4 regions of the Planococcus sp. YIM B11945 genome follow, and region 4 is predicted to be linked to each of the others. Evidence: riboswitches for the same ligand, from Rfam matches in the RefSeq annotation. Region 4 holds a riboswitch; each other region holds the start of a gene.
What was found. Region 4 has a riboswitch for S-adenosylmethionine ahead of metK (methionine adenosyltransferase). Riboswitches for the same ligand answer to the same signal wherever they lie in the genome.
Positions count from the first base shown of each region.

Region 1: another riboswitch for S-adenosylmethionine. It lies ahead of ACRRQV_RS08235 (methionine ABC transporter ATP-binding protein); the one in region 4 lies ahead of metK (methionine adenosyltransferase).
Region 2: another riboswitch for S-adenosylmethionine. It lies ahead of mtnK (S-methyl-5-thioribose kinase); the one in region 4 lies ahead of metK (methionine adenosyltransferase).
Region 3: another riboswitch for S-adenosylmethionine. It lies ahead of metC (cystathionine beta-lyase); the one in region 4 lies ahead of metK (methionine adenosyltransferase).

Region 1 is NZ_JBOZWR010000004.1:50,733-55,144, reverse strand. Features, by position in the region: gene ACRRQV_RS08240 (methionine ABC transporter permease) at 1-414, opposite strand, end outside; gene ACRRQV_RS08235 (methionine ABC transporter ATP-binding protein) at 404-1,435, opposite strand; SAM riboswitch class I at 1,577-1,690, opposite strand; gene ACRRQV_RS08230 (glycerol-3-phosphate acyltransferase) at 1,827-2,468, opposite strand; SAM riboswitch class I at 2,607-2,719, shown strand; gene ACRRQV_RS08225 (O-acetylhomoserine aminocarboxypropyltransferase/cysteine synthase family protein) at 2,822-4,111, shown strand; gene metX (homoserine O-acetyltransferase MetX) at 4,123-4,412, shown strand, end outside.
Region 2 is NZ_JBOZWR010000004.1:541,172-545,583, reverse strand. Features, by position in the region: gene ACRRQV_RS10645 (methylthioribulose 1-phosphate dehydratase) at 1-52, opposite strand, end outside; gene ACRRQV_RS10640 (2-hydroxy-3-keto-5-methylthiopentenyl-1-phosphate phosphatase) at 49-714, opposite strand; gene mtnW (2,3-diketo-5-methylthiopentyl-1-phosphate enolase) at 720-1,934, opposite strand; SAM riboswitch class I at 2,001-2,105, opposite strand; SAM riboswitch class I at 2,263-2,417, shown strand; gene mtnK (S-methyl-5-thioribose kinase) at 2,492-3,682, shown strand; gene mtnA (S-methyl-5-thioribose-1-phosphate isomerase) at 3,679-4,412, shown strand, end outside.
Region 3 is NZ_JBOZWR010000007.1:101,123-105,534, reverse strand. Features, by position in the region: gene ACRRQV_RS14010 (protein adenylyltransferase SelO) at 54-1,529, shown strand; SAM riboswitch class I at 1,605-1,706, shown strand; gene metC (cystathionine beta-lyase) at 1,783-2,949, shown strand; gene ACRRQV_RS14000 (putative bifunctional diguanylate cyclase/phosphodiesterase) at 3,004-4,412, opposite strand, start outside.
Region 4 is NZ_JBOZWR010000001.1:16,896-21,307, reverse strand. Features, by position in the region: gene ACRRQV_RS00210 (alpha/beta fold hydrolase) at 1-494, opposite strand, end outside; gene ACRRQV_RS00205 (gamma carbonic anhydrase) at 600-1,136, shown strand; gene metK (methionine adenosyltransferase) at 1,301-2,500, opposite strand; SAM riboswitch class I at 2,691-2,803, opposite strand; gene pckA (phosphoenolpyruvate carboxykinase (ATP)) at 3,040-4,412, shown strand, end outside.

The sequences.
Region 1 (4,412 bases), on a different contig from region 4:
GATGAGGAAGCGGAAAATGATTTGGCCGGGAGAAGCACCCATTGCTTGCGCCGCTTCGATGACGCCTTTATCCACTTCGAGCAGCGAGTTTTCGATCAGCCGTGCAATATACGGCCCGGCGTAAAATACGAGCGGGACGATTGCGGCTGTTGTACCGATTGACGTGCTGACAATAAACCGGGTAAGGGGAATGATGGCGACCATCAAAATGATAAATGGAATTGAACGGAAGATATTAATGAGAAAGTTCAATACTTTGAAAACCGCTTCGTTTTGCAGCAAATGCCCTCTTCGCGTCACGACCAGCAAAATGCCGAGCGGGAATCCGATGATGAGTGAGAAAGCGAAAGAGACGCCTGTCATGTAAATGGTTTCCCATAACGCTTCTAAAATTTGTTCGTTATCAACTAGCATAATGTTTGACCTCCTCGACGGTGGCATCGCTTGTCCGAATGGATGCCAATGCACGATCAATTTCCGTGCGTTCTCCAATAAACTCAACAATCAAATTTCCGTATGGTGTTCCTTGCAGTTCGGTAATGTTCCCGAACAAGACATTAAGATCCAAGTTAAATTCCCGTGACACTTGAGAAATAAGCGGACGGCCAACCGATGTGCCGTTAAACTGGATTCGGTAAATGGTGTGGTTGCTTCCTGCGCTTTGAATTTGATTTAATAGCGATTCCGGCAATTCATCGTTCATCACTGAGCGGACAAAGCGCTGAGTTGTCGGCTGCTGCGGATTGGTGAAAATATCAAAAACCGTGCCTTGCTCAATGACTTTTCCAGCTTCAAGCACAGCAACTTTATCGCAAATTTCACGAATCACGCCCATTTCATGGGTAATCAGCAAAATAGTGATGTTATACTCTCGGTTGATTTTTCGGAGAAGATCCAAAATCGATTGGGTCGTTTGGGGATCCAATGCCGAGGTTGCTTCATCGCATAAGAGAACAGAAGGGTTGGTGGCAAGAGCACGTGCAATGCCGATTCGTTGCTTTTGCCCGCCTGACAATTGGTCCGGGTATTTTTGAGCTTGATCGGCCAAGCCGACAAATTCAAGCAAGTTCTTTACTTGCTTCTCGATTTCCGCTTTAGGTGTTCCTGCCAATAGGAGCGGCATCGCCACATTATGGAATACTGTTTTCGAATTCAGCAAATTAAAATGCTGGAAAATCATGCCGATGTCTTTTCGGACTTTCCGGATTTCCTTGCTGGACAAAGTGGAAATATCTTTTCCGTGTATTTTAACGCGGCCATTTGTCGGCCGCTCCAATAAATTGACGGTACGGATGAGCGAGCTTTTCCCAGCTCCGCTAAAACCAATGACACCAAAAATTTCGCCCGTTTCCACTGTCAGGTCGATGCCGTTAAGTGCATGGATTTCCTGTTTTCCTGACTGATAGGTTTTGGTGACTCCTTCAAATTGAATCATCTGTCTGCCTCCTCAAAGCAATGCAAATCATTTCAAATCTTTTTTACAGCACATCCTTCTTTTCAAAAAAAAGAACGAAAAAAAGCCTTCTTTTTTCTTATCCACAAGAAAAAAGAAGGCTTCGCAATGAAACCATCTCAATTCTCATCTTCCAAATGTGAAAACACATTTGCAGGAGTTAGCACAGTGTTCGCAATAAGCGAACCCGCTGCTGAAACGTCATAGGGCCTGTCCCTCGGTTTCTCTTGATAAGAAAGTGATGTACGTATTTGATTTGTGCTTTTACTTTATTGTGAAATAGAGAATATGTCAAGCGAGTTTTTGAAAAAGTTTTTTATTTAGGGAAATTGATGCCCAAAAAGAAGTGTTTGATACAGAAAACCGGCAGTGCTCAACTCGAGCCTGCCGGTTTTTTCTTGAAGACGGAAGAGACTTTTGTTTCAGTGCCGTTTTTGATCCGAATAATGTTTTCAATGTGTTTCCAGACGGCCATAGCAAACAAGGCAAAAGACGTCAGTATTGGCCAAATGCTTTCAGCGGGCCAAAAGGCGATGACCATAAAGACGCTGTAAAGAAGCAGGACGCCGACGACCAAATAGCCGGTCGACAAAGCGGCTGCCACCAACAGCAACCCGCCGGCAAGGCCCAATTTCCAGTCCAGGGCCAACATCACGCCGATGACGGCCGCCGTTCCTTTTCCGCCATCAAAGTTCATGTAGAACGGGAAGTTATGGCCAAAGACCACGCCAGCGCCGACAATGAACAATAACGTCCAAAGTGTTTCATCCGGCATGGCGGTGCTGCCGAGGATGAGACGCAATCCTGCTACAGCGGCAAAGCCCTTGAGGATATCGATGAACGCGACAAGCGCGCCGTATTTCCATCCGAGAACGATCGCCGCATTGGAGGCGCCGGAATTTTTGACGCCTTCTTTTTTGATGTTGATGCCGGAGAAAAGCTGAGCAGCCAATGAGCCATGAAAACAACCAATAAAATAACCTGCTATAAGTGCAATTGCAATCCATAAAACCACGCTTCATCCCCCTTTTCTCTCTACATAAGTATAAACGTTCCACAATAAAGAAAGTTTCGGAATTTTTAATTATTTAACTTGACATTTTAAAAAATAGTTTTTATACTTCTTCACATGATGGAAAACTAAATCTGAATACTCTTATCAAGAGCGGCGGAGGGAATAGGCCCTGCGATGCCCGGCAACCGGCAAGCGATCAGCTTGAGAAGGTGCTAAATCCTACAGATCCCAAAAGGTCTGGCAGATAAGAGGAGGCAAATCCGTATATAACGGCCCTCTTCTTTGCGAAGAGGGCTTTTTTTGTTCCTCCTCGCCATTATCATCCATCAAACAAACTTTAGGAGGAATTGCCAATGACGAATTTCCAGCCAGAAACGCTTTTATTGCATGGGGGACAGCAGCCGGATCCGGTAACAGGAGCAAGGGGTGTGCCGATTCACAAAACGACTTCTTATGTCTTCAAAAACACGGAGCACGCACAAAACCTGTTTGGCTTGAAAGAAACGGGAAATATCTACTCGCGCATCATGAACCCGACGGTAGATGTGTTTGAACAGCGGGTGGCGCTTTTAGAAGGCGGAACGGCTGCAGTTGCACTGGCTTCAGGGATGGCGGCGATCGCGTTTTCGATTTTGAATATTGCCGAAGCGGGTGACGAAGTAGTCGCGGACAGCAATTTATACGGCGGAACGTATAATTTATTCGCTAATACATTGCCGCGCTACGGCATTACCGTGAAGTTTGTGGATGCGACGGACCCGGAGAACTTCCGGGCGGCAATCACCGATAAAACAAAAGCGGTCTTTGGAGAAATCATCGGCAACCCGAGCTTGAATGTGTTTGATGTGGAAAAAGTGGCGGTGATTGCCCATGAAAATGGCATTCCATTATTGATCGACAATACGTTTGCCTCGCCATTCGGCAGCAATCCGATTGAGTTTGGAGCAGACGTGATCATTCATTCGGCGACAAAATGGATCGGGGGGCATGGCACAACAATCGGTGGAATTGCGGTAGACGCAGGCAAATTTGATTGGAATAGTTCGCGTTTCCCGAACTACACAGAGCCCGACGAAAGCTACCACGGCATCCGGTATGGAATTGATGTGCCAGAAGCAGCGTTCGCTACCAAACTGCGCGTCCAATTGCTTCGGGATTTTGGACCGTCGTTAAGCCCGGAAAGCGCCCATGCATTTTTGCAGGGACTTGAAACACTGCACCTCCGCTTGCCGAAGCACAGCAGCAACGCCCTAAAAGTAGCCGGATTTTTAAAAGAACATCCGCAAGTGGAATGGGTCAACTACATCGGCTTTGAAGACCATCCGTCTCACGGGTTGGCACAAAAGTACTTGAAAGATACCTTCGGTTCAATCGTCAATTTCGGCGTGAAAGGCGGACGGGAAGCAGGGCGGAAAGTTATTGACAGCGTTGCGCTATGGTCGCATGTTGCAAATGTCGGCGACGCCAAATCGTTAATTATCCATCCGGCCTCCACGACGCACCAGCAATTGCAAAAAGAAGAATTGGAGTTGTCCGGCGTGACAGAAGAATTGATCCGTTTATCGGTCGGCTTGGAAAATCCGGATGATTTGATTGCGGACCTTGAGCAGGCGATCAAAGCAGCTGTATTGGAAAACGCATAGGAGGGATTGGAATGGCCGAAGTATCGATCGGATCACTGATTCTCGATTCGAATAAAACCTTGCACGACGTCACGCTCGCTTATGAACGAGTCGGCAAAAAGGATGCGCCGGCCATTCTCGTTTGCCATGCGTTGACTGGAGATCAATATGCAGTGGGGACTATAGAAAATCCGGGATGGTGGAGCGGATTGATCGGTCCCGGGAAAGCAATAGATACGGACATTTTTCAGGTAATCACGTTTAATATTCTGGGAGGATGCAACGGCTCGACCGGCCCGATATCTGTGAATCCGGAAACGGG
Region 2 (4,412 bases), on a different contig from region 4:
ATTCATCTTTAATGTCTGCAAGTTCCAGCCATTTCTCTTCCAGCGCTGTCATATCTTCGCACCAAGCCTGGCATCGATAATAGCGGTAACGTCATGGAAAGTCTCAAACGGTTCATATGGGATTTTCAGTTCCTGGCATTTTTCAACGAGAAAATCCCGGGCAATGACAAGATCTCCATACTTAGCCGCTTCTAAATCGGAGATGGAGTCCCCGATGACAATGCTGGTGGCTCCTTCTGCCTGCAAGGTGCGGATGACAGATGGCTTGCAGCAGCCGCAGCCTTGGCTCGTGCAAGTAGCGTCACATCCATGCGGATAATGGATCTGGATCGCATCTCCCGAAAAATCCGCTTCGTTGCAATAAATTCCGGCGAATGGCCCAAAGGGCTCGAGTATTGGGCGGACGAAAAAGTCGATGCCCCCGCTGACAATGTAAAGCGGGATGTCGTGTTTTTTCGTATAGGCAACAAAGTCGGCAAAGCCTTCACGAATCTGCGCTTGGCTCATGACAAATGAAGTAATATCGTCTTTTGCGCTGGCTGGCAGGAGTGAGAACATCTTTGCAATACCCTCACGTATGGAGAGTTTTTGATCTAAAATCTCTTCTTTGATGACATTCCATTCAGTTGAGGCAAATCGGCTCATAATGGCATGGATGTTGTCGCCATTGGTGATGGTGCCATCAAAATCACAAAAAATAATTGGTTTTTTCAACGTGGTTACCCCCATAACTCAAGTGCCATTTTTAATTCCGGATGGTGTTCTGCCGCTTCAGCTAAATCGATTCCGTTCAAGACCGCATCAACGGCCTGCCTAAAAGCAAGCGCGCCGCCTGCAGCACCTGCAGGATGTCCGTGGACGCCGCCGCCTGCGTTGATGACGCTATCAATGCCGTAATCGTTAAGTAGCAATGGCACAAGACCCGGATGGATGCCGGCTGAAGGCACCGGAAATGTCCGTTTGACGCTGCTGTCTTTTGTTAGTTCCTGGCCTAGCGACAAAGCGGCTGACTTTTCCAAGGCGACACTGCCGTAAGGTGAGGGAAACAAAGAAAAATCCGCGCCTGCATAACGCGTCAGTTTGCCGAGAGCAAGCGGTGTGGCAACTCCGTAGAAAGGCGATGAAGTAAAAGCGCCGCTAAAAGCAGGATGGGCCATAAGCGGCAAGCCGATGCTGTCATCTTCGGCCAACTCCTGCAATACGTCAAACCCGTATGCGTGGACATTAAATAACAAAGCATCCGCGCCAAGTTCGCGCGCTCTTTGGGCTTTTTCTCTCAAACCGGAAGTCCTCCCGGTTAAATTGGCAGCGTATAGCGTGCGGTGCCCGGTCTCTTCGTATACTTGGCGAAGCACTTCTTTTCCGGCGGCAATTCTTTTTTCAAAAGGCGTCAATAGATTTTCAAACAGAATTTCATCGTCTTTGACAAGGTCGACGCCGCCGAGTGCTTGCTGGCGGAGCTGCGTGGACAAATACTCGAGGTCGCGGCCGATGACGCCTTTGAAAATGCTCATCACGAGCGGGCGCCCTTCAACCCCAAGCAAGCCCCGTATGCCTTTAATGCCAAATCGCGGACCCGGAAAGTGGGAGAGAAGCTCTTCCTCAAATTCCAAATCCAGCAGCTTCACTTCACCGTCAAGCGACAATTTGCCGAAAACAGTCGTTAAAATAGCCGGAATATCTGGAGAAAAATTGGCGCTTGGGTACGCGATCTTCACTTCGGCTTTCATTTGTTCCGGCTTTTCTGGATGCCGGATATTTTCAAACTCCGCCACGGAAATGACGGATCCTTTGTGTTGTCTTAGCTGCTGCTGTTCAAGCAAAGGCAAATCGGTCCAAGATCCAACCGTGAGACCTAATGCGATGCCTTCCGCTTTTTTCTCAAACGATCCTGCTTGCCCATAAAGCTGATACGTAGCAATTGCTCCGCCCATCCCTTTCACACTCCTACAAAAAAATAAAAACCTCTTCAAATAAGAAGAGGTTAAAAACTTAACAACTTCTTATTTCTCAGCCGATTGGCTGCAAGAATTAGCACCGTGTCCACTGTTGGACCGGTTGCCGGGCATCATAGGGCTTGTCCCTCCACCTGCTCTAAATAAGAAAATATTCAATTGGCTTGCAACAAAGTAGTTCGATTATTCCACGCATCGGGAAATCTGTCAATTGGCTATTTACAGAAAAAAAGAAGTTGACACGCTATTTTGAATCGTGCTAGTATTCAATTCGAACCATAACCACTAAAAATTCATGCAATGCATACTCTTATCAAGAGCTGGCAGAGGGATATTGGCCCGATGACGCCCAGCAACCGACCGTAATACCGTTGTGAGACGGGGCGCTTTTGCGCCGGGATGAAAATCCCGCAAGGCACGGTGCTAATTCCATCAGAGACGACATTCTCTGAAAGATAAGAGGTAAAGAATCTCTTATTCTGCGCCTCTTTCTTATGAAAGAGGCTTTTTATTTTGTCCATGAAAGGGAGATGACGATGACCACTTTATTAACCAATTCATATAAAGCGTTAACCGATACAAGCGCAATCGCATTGGCGCAAAAATTAACCTTTTTTCCAGAAGGAGCCGAACTAACAAGCCGGGAAATCGGCGACGGCAATTTAAATTACGTATTCAAAATTACCGATAGCGAGAACGGCAATGGGCTGATCATTAAGCAAGCATTGCCTTATGCCAAAGTTGTCGGCGAAAGTTGGCCGCTGACGTTAAAACGCGCAGCCATTGAAGCAAACGCCCTTGCAAAACACGGCGAATTGGCGCCGGGATTAGTGCCGGTTGTGTACGCAACGAACGACGAACTGGCGGTCACTGTCATGGAAGATCTGTCGCATTTGACGATTGTGCGAGAAGGGCTCATCCAAGGGGAAACTTATCCACATCTAGCCAAAGACATCGGAATATATTTAGCGCAAACGTTGTTTCACACTTCGGATTTCGCGTTGCACCCTTTTGACAAAAAGCGGCTGGCCGTTGAATTTTCCAACCCGGAACTGTGCAAAATCACAGAAGATCTCATTTTTACCGATCCTTTCTTCGATCATGAGACCAATGATTTCGAACCGAAAATTCGAGGAGAAGTGGAAGCGATCTGGAACAACGGGCCGCTTAAATTGGAAGCCGCAAAATTAAAGACTAGCTTTTTGACAGAAGCGGAAGCGCTTTTGCACGGGGATCTTCACACGGGAAGCATTTTCGCCAGTGAAACGGAGACGAAAGTCATCGATCCCGAATTTGCTTTTTATGGTCCGATTGGCTTTGATATCGGGTTGTTTTTGGCGAATTTAATGGTTCAATCGGTGACGCGAGAAGGTGAAGGGCGAAGCATAATCCTCAACCATATCAAACAGACGTGGACGGTGTTTGTGGACCGTTTTTCAGAGCTTTGGGATGAACAAGCTGCCCAGTCGTTTAAAGATACAGCAGGATATAAGGAGTGCGTAGTGGAGAAAATATTCCGGGATGCCATTGGTTTTGCAGGCTGTGAGATGATCCGCCGCACCATCGGGTTGGCGCATGTAAAAGATTTGGATGGCATTGAAGATGCTGAACGGCGCATCGAGTTAAAAAAACAAACATTGAGGATTGGCGAAGCGTTGATTTTGCAGCGCAGTGAACTTTTATCAATTTCTGCAGTTCTTGCACTGCTTGAGGAGAAAAGCCAATGACGATTCCATTATCCATCAAATGGGAAAACCAGCAATTGACGATACTGGACCAGCAAAAGCTGCCCCACCTGATCGACTATGTGGAATTGGAAACCATCGAGGACGTTTACGAGGCCATTATCACATTAAAAGTACGCGGGGCGCCAGCTATCGGAATTGCCGCCGCGTATGGTTTAGCGCAAGCAGCACAGCACCATGCAACGGGTAGCTTAAATACGTTTCAACTGCTCGTGAAAAATGACGCTGCTTATCTGGGTGAATCGCGGCCGACTGCCGTCAATCTTGTCTGGGCGCTTGACCGTCTGCTTTTAGCTATTCAACAGGCGAAAAGCGTCGAAGAAGCGAAAGTGCAGCTAATAAAAGAAGCTATCAGCATTCATAAAGAAGACGAAGCATCATGCCGCCGCATTGGAGAATATGCATTGTCTTTGTTAGAAGAACAGACAAAAGTCATGACGATTTGCAACGCCGGTTCCATTGCAACGGCGAAATACGGAACTGCGTTGGCCCCGTTTCACTTAGGCAGCGAACGAGGCAAACAGTTTGAAGTGTTTGCTTGTGAAACCCGGCCGGTGTTCCAAGGCGCACGCCTGACGGTTTGGGAACTCCAGCAGTCTGGTGTGGATGTCACATTAATCACTGACAGCATGGCTGCCCATACCATTGGAGTCAAAGGCGTGGAAGCAATCATTGTGGGGGCAGATCGCATAGCGGCAAACGGGGATACAGC
Region 3 (4,412 bases), on a different contig from region 4:
TTACTAATTTGCCTTGTGCTGCTATAGAAAAAAACAGAAAAAGAGGCGATCCCATGACGAAGAAAACGGAAAAAACCGAAATCGGCTGGAACTTGGAACATAGCTACTCCAGTCTGCCGGAAACCTTATATAGCCGCATCGACGTAAACCCCGTGCCTTCACCGAAGCTTGCCGTCCTCAACCGTCCATTAGCCGAATCACTTGGATTGAACAGCGAAGCATTGGCAAGCGAATACGGGGTGTCCGTGCTGGCAGGCAACGAAGTGCCAGAAGGCGGCCAGCCGCTTGCCCAAGCGTATGCCGGACATCAATTCGGCTCGTTTACAATGCTAGGCGATGGCCGAGCCTTGTTGTATGGCGAACAAATCACGCCAAGCGGCGAACGTTTCGACATCCAGCTGAAAGGGTCGGGACGGACGCCGTATTCACGCGGAGGAGACGGCCGTGCTGCGCTTCGGCCAATGCTGCGCGAATATATCATCAGTGAAGCGATGCACGGCCTTGGCATTCCAACGACCCGCAGTTTGGCCGTCATTGAAACAGGCGAAGCCATACTACGTGAAACCCGCCTGCCGGGTGCTGTCATGACGCGTATCGCTGCAAGCCACCTGCGCGTTGGCACGTTTCAATACATTCGGAATTTCGGCACAGTAGAAGAACTCAAAGCGTTGGCTGATTATGCGATAGAACGCTATTTTCCTGAAGCGAAAGAAGCTGACAACCGTTACCTTGCTTTATTCCAAGAAGTCGCCAAACGCCAAGCCTCTTTGATTGCTAAATGGCAGTTAGCAGGCTTTATCCACGGTGTGATGAATACTGACAACATGGCGATCAGCGGAGAGACGATCGATTACGGCCCGTGTGCGTTTATGGACGTTTACAGCCCGAAAGCGGTATTCAGTTCGATTGACCACGGCGGACGCTATGCCTATGGCAACCAGCCGATGATTGCAGGCTGGAATTTGGCGCGCTTCGCCGAATCCTTGCTGCCGCTTCTTCACAACCAGCAAGAAGAGGCGATTGAAATGGCCCAGCAAGAACTGTCTGCATACATTGAGCTGCAGCAGTCGCTTTGGCTGTCCGGGATGCGGAAAAAGCTCGGTTTGTTCAATGAAGAACAAGAAGACGAAACATTGATCGACAAACTGTTGATTTTAATGGAACAGCACAAAGCGGATTATACGAACACGTTCCTTGCGTTGACGACCGGGCGCGTGCGGGATGCCAAACTATTCGAAGCGGCCGAATTCATTGAATGGCGGGGAATTTGGGAGACGCGGCGCGAAAGACAAACGGAATCGAGCGAGGCATCTATGCAATTAATGCGGGCCAGCAACCCGGCCGTCATTCCGCGCAACCACCGGGTCGAAGCAGCTCTTGCTGCTGCGGAATTCCAGAATGATTACAGCGTGATGGAAAACCTGTTGGCCGTGTTAAAGGATCCTTATGCCCATTCAATTGAGCAAGAAGAATACGCCGATCTTCCGGATTCACCAGACGGCCCTTACCGAACATATTGCGGAACGTAAAAAATGCACCTTGCCATTTTCAGAAAAATGCGTTAGTATATAAAACATTCAGCAATATCAACTTCATACAATTATTTCTTATCAAGAGAGACGGAGGGATTTGGCCCTGTGAAGTCTCAGCAACCAGCCTTTGGGCACGGTGCTAATTCCAATAGGCAATTGCCTAAAAGATGAGAAGATGGTGTTTCTTAAACAGGGCCTTTCTTCTTTTTTGGAGAAAAGCCCTGTTTTTATTTTGAAGGAGGTTTTTAATATGGGAGATCATTTGGAGACGGCATTTATCCATGCAGCTGGAGTGGACAAACAAACTGGGGCGGTGAACGTTCCGATTTACTTATCATCCACGTTCCATCAGGAAAGTTTTGACGAATTCGGCCCGTTCGACTACAGCCGTTCGGGCAACCCGACGCGGCTGGCGCTGGAAGAAACCATAGCGAAACTTGAAGGGGGCACGCGCGGTTTTGCATTCGCTTCCGGCATGGCGGCGATTTCTTCCGCTTTCATGCTGCTGTCAAAAGGCGATCACGTGCTCATTTCAGAAGATGTTTACGGCGGGACGTACCGCTTTGTCACGGAAGTTTTGAATAAATTCGGCATCGCATACACGTTTGTCAACATGACCGATCTCGGCGAAATGGCCGAAGCAATCCAGCCGAACACAAAAGTGGTGTACATTGAAACTCCGTCCAATCCGACGATGAACATCACCGATATTGAAATTGCAGCGAAACTGGCAAAAGCGAACGATTGCTTGACGTTTGTCGACAATACCTTCATGACGCCGCTTTATCAAAACCCGCTGGCGCTTGGCGCAGATCTTGTGCTTCACAGTGCCACGAAATTCTTGTCCGGCCATAGCGACATTACCGCGGGGCTCGCCGTCACCAAAGACGAAGAACTGGGCAAGCGGCTGGCGTTTATCCAGAACTCGTTCGGTGCTGTGTTAGGAGCACAAGATTGTTATACATTGATTCAAGGTATAAAGACCTTGGGAACACGTTTAAAGCAATCATCCGAATCGGCACAAGCAATAGCGGAATTTTTGCATCAGCAGCCAGTGATTGAAGAAGTGTACTACCCGGGATTTACGTTTCATCCGGGACATCCCATTCACATTCGTCAGGCAAAAGGATTTGGCGCGGTTTTATCCTTCCGGCTGCCATCAAAAGAAGCGGCGCGAATCTTCAAAGACAATTTGCGTATTCCCATTTTTGCAGTGAGCTTAGGCGCGGTCGAATCGATTTTGTCATATCCTGCGACCATGTCCCACGCTGCAATGCCGAAAGATGAGCGTGAGAAGCGGGGCATAACAGACGGCTTGTTGAGATTGTCGGTCGGCTTGGAGCATTCAGATGATTTACTGGAAGATATCAAACAAGCGCTGCAAAAAGTCCGGCAAGCGGAAGGGCAATTGGTTTAGTGAAAAAAGAGCTGCCCAAAGCCGGATATTCTGACTTTGGAACAGCTCTTTTGATTAATTGGAAATGGGCGCTTTTTTCAGCGGAAGAAGGTATTCGAATGCTTCTGCCGGCACGGGTTTTGAGAACAAATAGCCTTGCCCGAAGCGGCATTTATTTTCCAGCAGAATGTTCATTTGCCCTTCATTTTCAATCCCTTCGGCGATGACGTTTAATTTCAAGGTCAAGCCGAGGTCGATGATGGCTTTCATCATCAATTGATGATCTTTTTGTTCGATGTCATCAATAAACGACTTATCGATTTTGATCGTATGGATCGGCAATTTGGGAAGGATATGCAAAGAAGAATAGCCCGTTCCGAAATCATCAATGGAAATCTTCACCCGCATTGCCCGCAAGCATTCCGTGATTTCAATGCTTTCTTTAATATTTTTCATGATGCTTTCGGTAATTTCCAACTCGAGAAAACTCGCATCGAGCTGCGATTCTTCTAAAGCAAGGCTTACCGTTTTTAGAAAATCTTCTTGCTGAAATTGAAGAGCAGAGACGTTTACGGAAACACATAATGGCGCTAAGCCTTTGTCTTGCCATGTTTTATTTTGCAGACACGCTGTTCTTAATACCCAAGACCCGATGGGAACGATTTGCCCTGTTTCTTCGGCGATGGGAATAAATTCCGCTGGAGAGACTGAACCCAGTTCCGGGTGGTGCCAGCGCAGCAAAGCTTCCATGCCAATCATTTCTTGGGTTTGCATATCGACTTTCGGCTGGTAGAAAAGCGAAAATTCGTCTTTAGCGATGGCTTTTCTCAGCTCAGTCTCGATAATCATTTTGCGGGTCATCGATTTATGGAGTTCAGTATTATAGAAACTATAGCGGTTTTTGCCGTTTTCTTTTGACAAATACATAGCCGCATCCGCATTTTTGAACAAGTTTTCGCTTGTTTTTCCGTTTTCCGGATAAATGCTGATCCCGATGCTTGGCGTTACGTTGATGTCATAGCCATTGATCGCCAAAGACTCCTGAAAGCTCCGGACAATAGCATCTGCCAATTGAAGGCAATCCTCTTCTTTGGAATCCGGAAGAATAATGACAAATTCATCGCCGCCCAACCGGAATAAGGCAGAAGAGGGAGGGGATGCTTTTTTCAGCCGCGCTGCTGCTTTTATCAACACTTGGTCGCCGACATAATGGCCGAGTGTATCATTGATCACTTTAAAACGGTCCAAATCAATGAGCACCAACGCCATGTTCTGATCCTTGGCGCCAGCAATGGCTTTTTCAATTTCTTTTTGGAAGGAAATCCGGTTGTTTAACCCCGTCAACGAATCGTGATAAGCCAAGTATTTAAATTCATCCATGAGCTTTTCGTTTGTGCGGATAATGAGCAATTGCCGACCCAGAATCATAATAAACGAAACAAGCAATCCAAGACTTAGTGCGTTTAAGCGAAGCTGATAATCGG
Region 4 (4,412 bases):
GGATCATCATTTTCGACCATCATCACTTCAATATTCCGTGTCAGGTTCCGGATTTGGATATCGTGGTCCAGTTTAATATTCGACATTAATTTGTGCAGTCCGGGCAAGGAATTGGATACGGGCGCAGGCGTTTTCAAAAGGCGCAGCCATGGAGATGTAAAGACAGCTCCCGCAATCGAAGCGGAATATTTGCCCAGCACATTCATCGCCAATGTGGCGCCAAGCCCATGTGCTATTACAAAAACCGGCAGCTCATGCTCCATCGCAATTTTGATCGACATGCGCACCGACTCTTCGTAATCGTTGAATGCTTCATCGTGAATGGCCCCTTTTGAAATTTTCTCTCCGTGTCCCGGCAAGTCCCCCATGACAACATGGAAATCTGCGGACCGCCATTGCTCGATTTGCCAGGCGTACCGAAGATGGTGCTCATAAGCATTATGTATAAGAACAATGACCGCTTTTGCTTGGCCTACCGCTTGCCATTTCCACATCACTCGCGCCTCCCTTCCCTGCATTGCCGGAACTGTCTCTGTTTGACCTTTACCCTAGTTTTGATAAGATTAAATAAAAGTTCATCTTTTAAAAGGAGTTTTTTTATGATCTATCCATTCAAAGACAAACAGCCTTCCATTGATCCTACTGTTTTTATTGCCGATTATGCCACCATTACAGGCGACGTGACAATTGGAGCCGAGTCATCGGTTTGGTTTAACACCGTAATCCGCGGTGACGTCGCCCCCACGATTATCGGAAAAAAAGTCAGCATCCAGGATTTGAGCGTGCTTCACCAAAGCCCGGGCAAAACCTTATTGATTGAAGACAACGTCACCATCGGCCATCAAGCGATGCTCCATAGCTGCACCATCCGAAAAGGTGCTTTGATCGGCATGTCCTCCATTATTATGGACGGTGCTGAAATCGGTGAAGGCGCATTTATCGGCGCCGGCAGTTTAGTGCCGCCCGGCAAAGTTATCCCGCCCGGCATGCTGGCAGTTGGCCGCCCTGCCAAAGTGGTACGCGAGCTCCGCGAAGATGATGTACAAGACATGGAGCGAATCGTCCGGGAGTACGCCGAAAAAGGCGCTTATTATAAATCGTTGCAACAGCCAAAAACTTCGGCAGCCAGTGAATAAATTACAGGCATTTTCGCTAGGAATATTCTCTCATTTTTATTATTAGAATTTTTAGTCTTTTATTCGAATAAATTAATCATACCTTTAGAACTAACAAAATTCAATTGCCAGTAAATCAAAAAAGACGATTCAGCTAAATGCCGAATCGTCTTTTCTAGTTGCTATTAAACGCCTGCTTGCTCTTTCAACAAATCGGCTTTGTCAGTGCGTTCCCATGGAAGATCTACATCTGTGCGGCCAAAGTGGCCATACGCTGCAGTTTGTTTGTAGATCGGGCGGCGCAAGTCAAGCATTTTGATGATGCCTGCCGGGCGCAAGTCGAAGTTTGCACGGACAAGATCGATCAACGTTTCTTCGCTGACTTTGCCAGTTCCGAATGTATCGAATGCTAATGATACCGGATGAGCAACGCCGATTGCGTAAGCCAATTGCACTTCACAACGGTCTGCAAGTCCTGCAGCTACAATGTTTTTCGCAACATAGCGCGCAGCGTATGCAGCTGAACGGTCAACTTTTGTTGCGTCTTTCCCAGAGAAAGCACCGCCGCCGTGGCGCGCGTAACCGCCATATGTGTCAACGATGATTTTGCGGCCAGTCAATCCCGCATCCCCTTGTGGTCCGCCAATAACAAAACGTCCAGTTGGATTGATGAAGTATTTTGTTTCTGCATCCATCAATTCCGCTGGCACCACTTCGTTGATGACATATTCCTTGATGTTGCGCTGAATTTGCTCAAGCGTCACTTCTGGGTGATGCTGAGTAGAGATAACAATCGTATCCACGCGAAGCGGTTTGTTGTTTTCATCGTATTCAATCGTCACTTGCGTTTTGCCGTCCGGGCGCAAGTAAGGAAGAATTTCTTCTTTGCGCACTTCTGCCAAACGGCGCGCCAATTTATGGGCCAATGAAATCGGCAATGGCATCAATTCTTCTGTTTCATTGCAAGCGAAACCGAACATGAGGCCTTGGTCTCCTGCACCGATATCGTCCAGTTCCTTATCAGTCATTTGTCCATCGCGCGATTCAAGCGCTACGTTAACTCCAGCAGCGATATCAGGCGATTGCTCATCGATAGAAGTCAAGACTGCGCTTGTTTCAGAGTCAAAGCCATATTTTGCACGTGTGTAGCCGATTTCGCGGACAGTTTCACGCACGACTTTCGGAATATCAACATATGTAGATGTTGTAATTTCTCCCGCTACAAGGACAAGCCCTGTCGTTACAGTTGTTTCGCATGCTACGCGAGCATTTGGATCTTCTGTTAAAATCGCATCCAAGATGGCATCTGAGATTTGGTCACAGATTTTATCCGGATGGCCCTCTGTTACTGATTCTGAAGTAAATAATCGACGGTTTTTCAAAATGTGTATTCCTCCTTATATCCTGCGAGATTGCTCCCGAAATTGATCTGATACTCATTTCCCATGTCAAGCCCATTTGAAATGGACTTCAAGCCGTTGTGGCCTTTATACACGAGGATAAAGGGCATTTGCACAAAAAAATCCCTTCCTTTTAGTTCATAAGGAAAGGGAAAATCATCATAAGCACCTTTCACTCTTATCATCCAAGGACTTTGCACCTTGTTTCAGGTTTGGCACCTTCGCTGCACCTGCAGCAGGTTGCCGGGTTTCATAGGGCCTGCCCCCTCCACCAGCTCGGAATAAGAGTATCCGTTCAATTTTCCATCTTACTTAATGTGCAAGTTCATGTCAACTTTTTTTCGCATTTCCTATCTTTTAATAGCAAAAACTTTTATTATTTATAAAGGATTATGTACGAATTGGAAATTTTGCATTTGCCGCAGCTATTAGTATAGACTATTGGGCACAATGTGTTATACTAATCTTCGAATCTATTTCCTCCCCATTTCCATGGGAATACACGAAAAGGAAGGTACATATATATGAATACAGTGAACTTCGCAAGCGGCCTGAATGATTTATTGAATGGCCCTAACGTACGCATTCAATTATCTGTTCCTCAATTAGTAGAAGAAGCAACATCACGCGGTGAAGCGGTTTTAACCGTTGATGGAGCTGTCAAAGCTGAAACAGGAAAATACACAGGACGTTCTCCTAAAGACAAGTATATCGTAGAAGAGGAGATTACGAAAAACAAAGTGGATTGGGGCAATGTCAACCGCCCAATTTCTTCTGAGATTTTTGAAAACCTTTATACGAAAGTCATCAATCACTTGAAACAAAAAGATGCTTTATATGTCTTTAAAGGGTTTGCCGGAGCTGATCACCAATCTCGCCTTTCTATTCAAACAATCAACGAATATGCATGGCATAATTTATTCGCTCATCAATTGTTTATTCGTCCGAATGCAGAAGAACTGGCGGCACATCAAGCAGACTTTACGGTTGTTTATGCCCCTACCTTCCATGCGGACCCAGCAGTAGATGGCACGGATTCTGAGACGTTTATCATCGTTTCGATGGAAAAACGCATCATTTTGATTGGCGGCACGGAGTATGCCGGTGAAATGAAAAAATCGATCTTCTCTATTATGAACCATATTTTGCCTGAAAAAGGCATTCTTCCAATGCACTGCTCAGCAAACGTTGGCCCTGAAGGAGACGTTACGTTGTTCTTCGGCCTTTCGGGCACTGGAAAAACGACGCTATCTGCTGACGAAAACCGCAAATTGATCGGCGACGACGAGCACGGCTGGTCAGACAACGGCGTCTTCAATATCGAAGGCGGCTGCTACGCGAAAACAATCAATTTGACGCGTGAACACGAACCGCAAATTTACGATGCCATCCGTTTCGGATCGGTTCTTGAAAACGTGGTCGTGGATCCAGAAACACGCATTCCGGATTACGCAGACGGTTCATTGACAGAAAACACGCGTGCGGCTTACCCAATTCAAGCAATCGACAATATCGTCGACCCTTCAGTTGCAGGACATCCAAAAACAATCGTCTTCTTGACTGCAGACGCATTCGGTGTATTGCCTCCGATCAGCCATTTGACGAAAGAACAAGCGATGTACCACTTCCTGAGCGGCTATACATCTAAACTTGCTGGAACTGAGCGCGGCATCACTGCTCCAGAAGCAACGTTCTCAACTTGCTTCGGATCGCCTTTCCTTCCATTGCATGCAACAGTTTACGCTGAAATGCTTGGCAAAAAAATCGACGAGCACGGCGTCCAAGTCTTCCTTGTCAACACGGGCTGGACTGGCGGCGAATACGGCGTCGGAAACCGCATGAAATTGTCTTACACACGCACAATGGTGCGTGCGGCAATCCACGGTGAGCTAAACAA